Regions from separate parts of the Bradyrhizobium sp. LA2.1 genome, predicted to be linked through region 3. Evidence: predicted binding sites of a transcription regulator. Region 3 holds the regulator's gene; each other region holds the start of a gene.
The links. Region 3 encodes PhoB, which activates phosphate uptake and scavenging genes when phosphate is short. Its sites were predicted from a motif close to TGTCATNNANCTGTCAT; they were not measured.
Positions count from the first base shown of each region.

Region 1 (3,253 bases), on a different contig from region 3:
AGACACCTGCGCGCGATGAACCTTGGTTTTCAGGCTACGAAACTAACCGGCTCCGCCCCATTCCTGCCTGGAAGCACCGCGCCAACCGCCTTGATGCTGTCCACAAAGGCCCTCGCCGAGGCATCCCAGGTGTAGTTGGCGGCGAATTCGACGCAGTCCTGCCGGGACACGTCGAGCGCCGCGAAGCAGGCGTTGCGCAGATCGTGATCGAGGGCGCCGACCGGTGCATCGCCGATCACGTCGCGGGGGCCCTTCACCGGGAAGGCCGCAACCGGCAGGCCGCTGGCGAGCGCTTCCAGCAGGACCAGGCCGAACGTGTCGGTCTTGCTGGGGAACACGAACACGTCGGCCGCCGCATAGATTGCCGCCAGCGCCTCGCCGTGCTTCTCGCCCAGGAAGATCGCATCCGGATAGGCTTCTTCCAGCGCGACCCGCGCCGGGCCGTCGCCGACGATCACCTTGGTGCCGGGCAGATCGAGATCGAGAAACGCCTCGAGGTTCTTCTCCACTGCGATCCGGCCGACCGAGAGAAACACCGGCGCCGGCAGGCAGAGGTCGATCCCACGGGGGTGGAACAGGCTGGTGTCGACGCCGCGCGGCCACAGCACGACGTTGTCGAAGCCGCGTTCGCCAAGCTCGCGGGCGAGCGCCGGCGTTGCCGCCATCACGGCGCGGCTGGGCGCGTGAAATCGGCGCAGCGCTCGCCAGATCAGGGATTCCGGAACCGGCACGCGGGCGCGGACATATTCGGGAAAGCGGGTGTGGAAGCTGGTCGTGAACGGCAGCTTGCGCTGGCGGCAGTAGCGGCGGACCATCAGGCCGATCGGCCCCTCCGTCGCAATGTGGATGCTGTCGGGGCGCGCCTCTTCGATCAGCTTCGCGATTCGCGCCGGGCGCGGCATGGCGAGCCGCACGTCGCGGTAGCTCGGCATCGCGAAGGTGCGGAACGATTGCGGCGTCAGGAACGTGAACTCGACACCGAGCCCCTCGGCGGCGTCTGCGAGCTTGGTCAGCGTCCGAACCACACCATTGACTTGCGGGTGCCAGGCGTCGGTCGCGACCAGGATGCGCATCAAGCGGCCCTTGCTGCGACCTGCGGGACCTGTGCCGGCTTCCGCGCCTGATCCGCCCAGGTGATGATCTCGAAATGACCATCGTCATGCTCGACCAGCGCCGTGCAGCTCTCGACCCAGTCGCCGCAATTCATGTAGCGGATGCCGCCCTCGTCGCGGATCACGGCATAGTGGATGTGGCCGCAGATCACGCCGTCGGCGTCGTGACGCCGCGCCTCGGCGGCGAGCGCCTGCTCGAACGCGCCGATATAGTTGACGGCGTTCTTGACCTTCTGCTTGGCCCATTGCGACAGTGACCAATAGGGCACTTTGAACATGCGCCGGAAGAAGTTGACGAAGCGATTCATCTGGATCGCGAAGTCATAGGCCTTGTCGCCGAGATGGGCGAGCCAGCGCGCGTTCTGCACCACGAGGTCGAAGATGTCGCCGTGGATGACGAGATAGCGCTTGCCGTCCACGCCGGTGTGGACGGTGTTCTCGACCACGTCGATGCCGCCGAAATGCGTGCCGTAATAGTTGCGCAGGAACTCGTCGTGATTGCCGGGAATGTAGATGACCTTGGCGCCCTTGCGCGCCTTGCGCAGCAGCTTCTGGACCAGGTCGTTATGCGATTGCGGCCAGTGCCAGCTCGATTTCAGCGCCCAGCCGTCGACGATGTCTCCGACGAGATAGATCGTGTCGGCATCGTGGTATCGCAGGAAGTCGAGCAGCAGGTCGGCTTGAGAACCGCGGGCTCCGAGATGAACGTCGGAGATGAACAACGTGCGAAAGCGCCTTTCAGGGCTCTCGTCACTCACATCGTAACTTCCCATGCGACAGCCTGTAACAATATCCCGTGACAGGGGGATGACCAATGAATCTTTGAGGCACCCTCGGATACGAATCAAACCTCGCCTCGCCCGTCCCGCGAATATCAGTCGCATGCGACAATCAGGCGACATGACGCCGCAACGGCCTCCGCAAGACCCCGGAACCGATGGCTGATCAGGTTAACGGCAGCGGTCCCGCGCGCCGCTGGCGGCCCGGATCAGTAAAATTTGTGGAAATGATGGATCGGCCCGTGGCCGTGGCCGACGCTGAAGCGGTCGGCGGCCGCGATCGCTGCGCTGATCCAGGCCTTGGCGCTCCGCACGGCCCGCTCGAGATCCTCGCCCCGGGCAAGCCCGGCCGCGACGGCCGAGGACAGTGAGCACCCCGTGCCGTGGGTGTTGCGGGTGGCGACCCGCGGCGCCGCAAGCGCGATCGTGTTGTCGGCATCGACGAGATAGTCGATGCTTTCGGCGCCCTCGCCGTGCCCGCCCTTGATCAGGACCGCGCGGCTGCCCAGCGCCAGCAGCCGGCGCCCCTGGCTCTCGATCTCGGCCTCGCGTGTCGCGACGGGCTCGTCGAGCAGAGCCGCGGCCTCGGGCAGATTAGGCGTGATCACCGACGCCAGCGGCATCAGTTTCTTGCGCAGGGCTTCCACGGCCTCCGCGGCGAGCAGGCGATCGCCGGAGGTTGCGACCATCACGGGATCGAGCACGATATGGCGAGGCTTCCAGCGCGACAGCGCCGCCGCGATCGCATCGATGCTGGCGGCCTGCGCCACCATCCCGATCTTCACCGCGCCGACCTCGAGATCGGAAAACACGGCATCGATCTGCGCGGTGACGAATTCGGCGGGCACCGCGTGGATGCCGGTGACGCCGTTCGTGTTCTGCGCCGTCAGCGCCGTGATCGCGGAGGCGCCATAGACGCCGAGCGCGGCAAAGGTCTTCAGGTCGGCCTGGATGCCGGCGCCGCCGCTCGAATCGGAGCCGGCGATGGTGAGCGCCACGGGCGTCGTCATGGGGCGATTTTCCGCGTTTTTGAGACCATCACCCGTCCTAGCGCGCACCCCGGTGGCCCGCAAGTTCGCTTGCTAAATCCGGCCGATTTTGGCCTATTAGCCGCCAGATATGCTTCGGAGTGACTGCAATGGTTCCTTTTTTCGTCCAGATCAAATGCAAGCTCGGCCAGTCCTACACGGTCGCCAACGCGCTTGCCGAAGCCGAGATCGCCTCCGAGATCTACTCCACGGCCGGCCATTACGATTTGCTGGTGAAGTTCTACGTCGACAAGGACACCGACATCGGCCACTTCATCAACGAGAAGGTGCAGGTGCTGCCGGGCATCCAGGACACCCTGACCATCATCACCTT
Region 1 covers NZ_JBEPQI010000034.1:56,835-60,087, reverse strand. The annotation lists gene ABIB95_RS41770 (glycosyltransferase family 4 protein) at 30-1,073, opposite strand; gene ABIB95_RS41765 (UDP-2,3-diacylglucosamine diphosphatase) at 1,073-1,885, opposite strand; gene thiD (bifunctional hydroxymethylpyrimidine kinase/phosphomethylpyrimidine kinase) at 2,101-2,901, opposite strand; gene ABIB95_RS41755 (Lrp/AsnC ligand binding domain-containing protein) at 3,030-3,253, shown strand, end outside.
Region 1: ABIB95_RS41765 (UDP-2,3-diacylglucosamine diphosphatase) is a predicted target of PhoB. The motif match lies at 1,909-1,925, and genes of this name have one in related genera.

Region 2 (3,253 bases), on a different contig from region 3:
CGCGCGGAGATCATGCTCAAGCAACAACCCTTACAGCGTGGCCAGATCTTCCGGCACGTTGCCGAATTTGCGCAGCAGCGTGGCGTCGCCGAATTCGCCGGTCATGGGATCGCCGCTGCGGCTGAACGCAACCGCGCCGATATGGCCGGCACCGTGCGCCAGGATCTCGGCGCGCCGCAACGCGGCCGCCGAGCTCTGGCATTCCTCCGCGGCGCCCGCGACAGGCGATCCGTCGGCATCGATCAGGAAGGGCATTGCAACGTAGTAGGTCACATCCGACATGGCGTTGCTCCGATGTTGAACTCAGGCGGCGCTGCTGTTGCTCCGCACCTTGCTGCGTGCGGTCTCGGGAATGCAGCCGGCTGAAATCGCCGCCTGTAATTCTTCCAGCTCTGCTTCCAGATATTCGTTGGCCATGATCAGCGCCTTGATGGTGCTGCGCAGATTGCCGTCGCACATCGCGATCGCCTGGTCGCAGGCCTGTTCATAATGGCTGTTGTCGAGAAGGGCGGTTGCCGACATCTGCGTTGTCCTCGGGGGTTTCCTGGGCGTTTCCTGGGGCGGTGGGATGCCCAAATGTTCCTATTTTGTTCTTTTCGAGTCAAGCGGATTCGGATGCGGCGAGCTGCCACGAAAAGGGCCTCGCGGTTCAGGCGATGATGTCCGGCGTGATCTGGTCTTCGATGAACGCGATACGGTCGCGCAACAACAGCTTGCGCTTCTTCAACCGTTGTAACCGCAACAGGTCGGGGGCAGGCGATTGATGCATCGCATCGATCGCGGCGTCGAGATCTCGGTGTTCTTGCTGCAACCGGGTGAGCTCGGCTTCGAGCTCACGCTCGTCTTCATTGGTCATGTTCGCGGTGGCCGAAAACCCGATGGGCGTGAGATTCAAGGCTGTGGATGCCCTGTGGAAATTATCGTCCTTGCGCGCCGTGATCGCAAGCGATCTCGGGCCGCCGCTCACCGAACTCTCGCAAGATATTTCGACGATTCGTTGCGGCGTTGCGCAAGCACATTGATATCATGGATTTTTCCAGCGTGGTTCCTTACTCACGATTCGTTACATATGAATTTTCAAAAATGACGCTGCGACGACGGATACATATCGACAGAACGAATCGGTGATGTACACTTGTTTGTCCGGATCGAATCCAAGGTTTCCCCCTACCGAGGAGGTTTCGAATGACAATTCAGGCACATCTGGTTGAATTGGAACGGAAGCACAAAACGCTCGAAAACGAATTGCACGAAGCTCTCGTGCACCTTTCAACAGACGACCTGCAAATTGTTGAGTTGAAGCGACGGAAGTTGATGGTCAAGGACCAGATCGAGCGTTTGAAGCACACCGGCGACACGCTCCACTAGTAACCCCTGTAACAGTGTAGAGTTGAACTTACCCTTTCATGCAGGGGTGAGAGCTATTGCGCTCATCCCTGCATGAAGGTGCGCAGCGTGCAAAGTTATTTGCGCGGCGCTTGGAGCCTTTCCGCTCCGATTGAAAATCCCCTAGATGCCTGCGAGCTCAGCGACGTGGTCCGCGATCGCGAGCGATGACGTCAGTCCCGGCGATTCGATGCCGAACAGGTTGATCAGGCCTTCGACGCCGTGATCGCGCGGGCCCTGCATCAGAAAATCCTGCGTGGCCACCGCCGGCGGCACGATCTTCGGGCGAATGCCCGAATAGCTCGGCATCAGCGCGCCGTCGGGTAGCGTCGGCCAGTATCTCCGGATCGCCGGATAGAAGCGCTCGGCGCGTGATGGATCGACCTCGTAATTGATCGTCTCGATCCACTCGACGTCGGGGCCGAAGCGTGCCTGCCCGGCCATGTCCAGTGTCAGATGCACGCCGAGCCCGCCTGGCTCGGGCACCGGATAGATCAGGTGCGAGAATGGTGCCCTGGCGTTGCAGCTGAAATAGTTTCCCTTGGCGAGATAGGCCGGCGGAATCCGGTCGATCGGCATGCCGTCGATGTGGCGTGCGACCGTTGTCGCCGAGAGCCCGGCGGCGTTGACGAGCAAGCCGCATTGCAGCGTCATCGGCGCTTCGCCGCCGGCCTCGATCTCGATCACATCGCCGGCTGCCTTGGCGCGGACCAGCGGGGTGTGAAACGCGAAGGCCGCGCCGGCTGCCTCGGCCTCGCCGCGCAGCGAGAGCATGTAGGCGTGGCTGTCGATGATGCCGGTCGATGGCGAGAGCAGCGCGGCGTCGCAGGCGAGCGCCGGCTCCAGCGCGCGCGCGGCCTCGCCGGTGAGCAGCTGCATGTCGAGCACGCCATTGGCCTCGGCATGCGCCTTGATCGATTGCAGCTTCTCGGTCTCCTTGGCGCTGGTCGCGACGATCAGCTTGCCGCAGTTCTTGTGCGGGATGCCGCGCTCGCCGCAGTAGCGGTACAGCTCGTGCTTGCCGCTGACACACATGCGCGCCATCCAGCTGCCGGCGCGGTAATAGATCCCGGCATGGATCACCTCGCTGTTGCGCGAGGAGGTGATGGTGCCGATGGCCTCGGCTTCCTCGAGCACGATCACCTCGCGCCCGGCCTGGGCAAGCTTTCGAGCCACCGCGAGCCCGACCACGCCGGCTCCGATGACGACGCAGTCGACCCTATCCATGGTTGTGCAGTGTATCCATTGAAAGCAACGGTGGCATCAGGCCTGAGAACCACGGCACCGGGCCGTTTTCCATTAAGGAAGCATTTATCATGTCAGGGCAATTGCCGTATTTGGCGTCACATTTTTCTGTTGCGCGTACAGGCGTTTACCCGATCCAAACCCGTGAAGCCAGACAATCCGACGTTGAAAGCGCGGGTGGCTGATGGCTGAGAAGAACTGGCACGTGGGCAGCACGCTTCCGATTGCTGTGCAGGCCGTCGTGTGCCTGGGCAGCGCGGTCGCGCCTGCGCGCGCCTTTGCGCTCTCGGACAGCTTCGCGCCGCCAGGCAAGCTCGATCCCAATTTGGTCTGGGAAGCGCTGATCGGCGGCATCGTCGTCTGTGCGTTCCTGGCCGCCATCGCGCTGTGGATCCATTCCTCGCTGCGCCGCACCAAGCGCTTGCAGCTGCGGCGCAACGCCTTCGTCTCCTCCGCCATGAACAATCTCAACCAGGGCGTGGTGATGACGGATGCGCAACGACGCATCATGTTCTGCAACGACCGCTATCTCGAGATCTACGGCCTGGCGCGCTCGGATCTGTGGACCGGGATGACCGGCTACGACATCCTCGAACTCAGGCGCAAGCGCGACGTCCTCGGC
Region 2 covers NZ_JBEPQI010000011.1:253,654-256,906, forward strand. The annotation lists gene ABIB95_RS23080 (hypothetical protein) at 31-282, opposite strand; gene ABIB95_RS23085 (hypothetical protein) at 304-522, opposite strand; gene ABIB95_RS23090 (YdcH family protein) at 650-856, opposite strand; gene ABIB95_RS23095 (YdcH family protein) at 1,186-1,368, shown strand; gene ABIB95_RS23100 (NAD(P)/FAD-dependent oxidoreductase) at 1,510-2,613, opposite strand; gene ABIB95_RS23105 (sensor domain-containing protein) at 2,816-3,253, shown strand, end outside.
Region 2: ABIB95_RS23095 (YdcH family protein) is a predicted target of PhoB. The motif match lies at 1,084-1,100, and genes of this name have one in related genera.

Region 3 (3,253 bases):
CAAGTCGACCCTGCTGCGCATCTTCAATCGGATGTACGACCTCTATCCGGGCCAGCGCGTCACCGGTCAGCTCATGCTCGACCAGACCAACGTCCTCGACCCCAAGCTGGACCTCAATCTGCTGCGCGCCCGCGTCGGCATGGTGTTCCAGAAGCCGACGCCGTTCCCGATGACGATCTACGAGAACATCGCCTTCGGCATCCGCCTTTACGAGAAGATCTCGAAGTCCGAGATGGACGACCGCGTCGAGAAGGCGCTGCGCGGCGGCGCGCTGTGGAACGAGGTCAAGGACAAGCTCAACGCCTCCGGCCTGTCGCTCTCCGGCGGCCAGCAGCAGCGCCTCTGCATCGCCCGCACGGTCGCGGTGCGGCCCGAGGTGATCTTGTTCGACGAGCCCTGCTCGGCGCTCGACCCGATCTCGACCGCCAAGGTCGAGGAGCTGATCCAGGAACTGTCCGAGAACTACACGATCGCGATCGTCACCCACAACATGCAGCAGGCGGCGCGCGTCTCCGACAAGACCGCCTTCATGTATCTCGGCGAGCTGATCGAGTTCGACGACACCAGCAAGATCTTCACGTCGCCGACCGACCGGCGCACGCAGGATTACATCACCGGCCGGTTCGGCTGAGGAGACGGAACATGGGTTCTGAACATACCGCAAAGGCCTTCGACACCGACCTCCAGGAGCTCACGCGCCTGGTCGCCGAGATGGGCGGCATCGCCGAGCGCATGATCGTCGATTCCGTCGACGCGCTGATCCGCCGCGACGTCGCGCTCGGCCAGCGCGTGGTCACCATCGACACCGAGCTCGACGCGCTCCAGAAGAAGATCGAGGAGCGCGCCGTTCTCACCATCGCGCGCCGCCAGCCGATGGCGGTGGATCTGCGCGAGATCGTCGGCGCCATGCGCGTCGCCACCGATCTCGAGCGGATCGGCGACCTCGCCAAGAACATGGGCAAGCGCGTCGCGGCGCTGGAGACGGATTTCCATCCGCTCAAGCTGTTCCGCGGCCTGGAGCACATGACCGATCTCGTGCAGCAGCAGGTCAAGTCGGTGCTGGACGCCTATGCCGCGCACGATCTGCCGGCGGCGATGGCGGTGTGGAAGGGCGACGAGGAAGTCGACGCCATCTGCACCTCGCTGTTCCGCGAGCTCCTCACCTACATGATGGAGGATCCGCGCAACATCTCGTTCTGCATCCACCTGATGTTCTGCGCCAAGAACATCGAGCGCATCGGTGACCACGCCACCAACATCGCCGAGACCGTGTTCTACATGATCGAGGGCCAGGCGATCACCGACAAGCGGCCGAAGGGCGACATGACGACTTTCGCCACGACGGTCCCGAACACTTAAGGAGCGACGAACACCATGGGCGCACGCATTATGGTGGTTGAGGACGAGGAAGCTCTCACCGAGCTTCTCCGCTACAACCTCGAAGGCGACGGCTATGACGTCGAGACGGTGATGCGCGGCGACGATGCCGACACCCGCCTCAAGGAGCATATCCCCGATTTGATCGTGCTCGACTGGATGCTGCCGGGCCTCTCCGGCATCGAGCTGTGCCGGCGGCTGCGCACCCGGCCCGAGACCAAGCAGCTCCCGATCATCATGCTCACCGCGCGCGGCGAGGAGAGCGAGCGGGTGCGGGGCCTTGCGACCGGCGCCGACGACTACATCGTCAAGCCGTTCTCGGTGCCGGAGCTGCTGGCACGCGTGAAGGGCCTGCTCAGGCGCGCCAGCCCGGAGCGGCTCGCCACCGTGCTCGCCTATGGCGACATCGAGCTCGACCGCGACAAGCGCCGCGTGGCGCGCTCGGGCCGGCCGATCGATCTCGGTCCGACCGAATATCGCCTGCTGGAGTTCTTCCTGGAGCATCCCGGCCGCGTGTTCTCGCGCGAGCAGCTGCTCGACAGCGTCTGGGGCCGTGACATCTACATCGACGAGCGCACCGTCGACGTCCATATCGGCCGCCTGCGCAAGCTGCTCAATCTCGGCCGCGAGCAGGACCCGATCCGCACCGTCCGCGGCGCGGGCTACGCACTGGACGATCGCTTTGCGAAGGCGGAGCAGGCGTAAGCTCGGTGAGCTGCGGCCATCTCTCGGTGTCGTCCCGGACAAGCGTAAGCGCGGGTCCAGGACGCCCACCGCGAGTGATTATTGTGCGAAAAGGTAACTCCGAGTCCCCGTAGCCACATCTTGCGGTGGTTAGGGGGTCCGGATCAGCGCGCGCTTGAGGCGCGCTTGTCCGGGACGACATCGGATTTGCTGAGCCGTCATCGTGTGACGGCTCCTTGTCTGAGCTCAGAACGACTTCAGCGCGGACCCGGCTTCGCCGGCGCGCGCCGGCGCTCGGCCGCGGGCTGATACGCCACGCGCGAGTGCTGGGCGCAGTAGGGCAGGCCGGAGAGCGCCTTGCCGCCGCAGAAGAAGAAATCCGGGCTCGAGGGATCGCCGACCGGCCAGTGGCAGGTCGCCTCGTTCAGCTCCAGCAGCGACAGCCGCTGGCTCATCGGCACGACGTTGTCGTAGGTGACCGGTTCGGCCTCGACCTCGACTTCGAAGGCCTGCGCCAGCGCGGTGTTGCCGCGTGCGATCGGGCGTGTCACCCGCATCATGTGCTGCGCCGGACGCGCCTTGCGCGGCCGCGGCGCTGCCGATGAAGGGCTCTTGGCGCGGCCCGACAGGCCGAGCCGGTGCACTTTGCCGATTACGGCATTGCGGGTCACATTGCCGAGTTCAGCGGCGATCTGGCTGGCCGAAAGTCCGGCCTCCCAGAGCTTTTTCAGCTGCTCGACGCGATCATCCGACCAGGTCAAAACGGTCATTGCACCCTTTCCTTCGCCGGCGCCTGCCATCCTGGCGGCCGCACGGCGAATGCCTAAGCTTCGAAAAACCCGTGCCGCCAGAATCCCTTAAGGCTCGCCGGGCGCACCAGATGCGCCCGAACGCTTACGCCGGTACATGAGGACTTAGAGGATCAGAACTGCTGCACGAGATGTCGTATCTGACAAGCCAAACGCTACAATATGGCGTGACTCACGCGCAAGAGTCCGCCGACTCGCTTCCACATGTTCCGTGGCGGAAATACGCAAAATCGCCACCGCAAGACTACGGATTTTGCGTTTCGCGAGGCTTTCCGGGCGGCATTGACACCGGTTTCACCAGGCATAAGATAGTCACACGTGCCGCCCTTAAAAGGCGGCACGTTTCGTTTTCCGGGCCGGTCAATGGTGCGTTGCGCAATGCA
Region 3 covers NZ_JBEPQI010000006.1:264,230-267,482, forward strand. The annotation lists gene pstB (phosphate ABC transporter ATP-binding protein PstB) at 1-631, shown strand, start outside; gene phoU (phosphate signaling complex protein PhoU) at 643-1,359, shown strand; gene phoB (phosphate regulon transcriptional regulator PhoB) at 1,375-2,082, shown strand; gene ABIB95_RS13890 (GcrA family cell cycle regulator) at 2,319-2,831, opposite strand.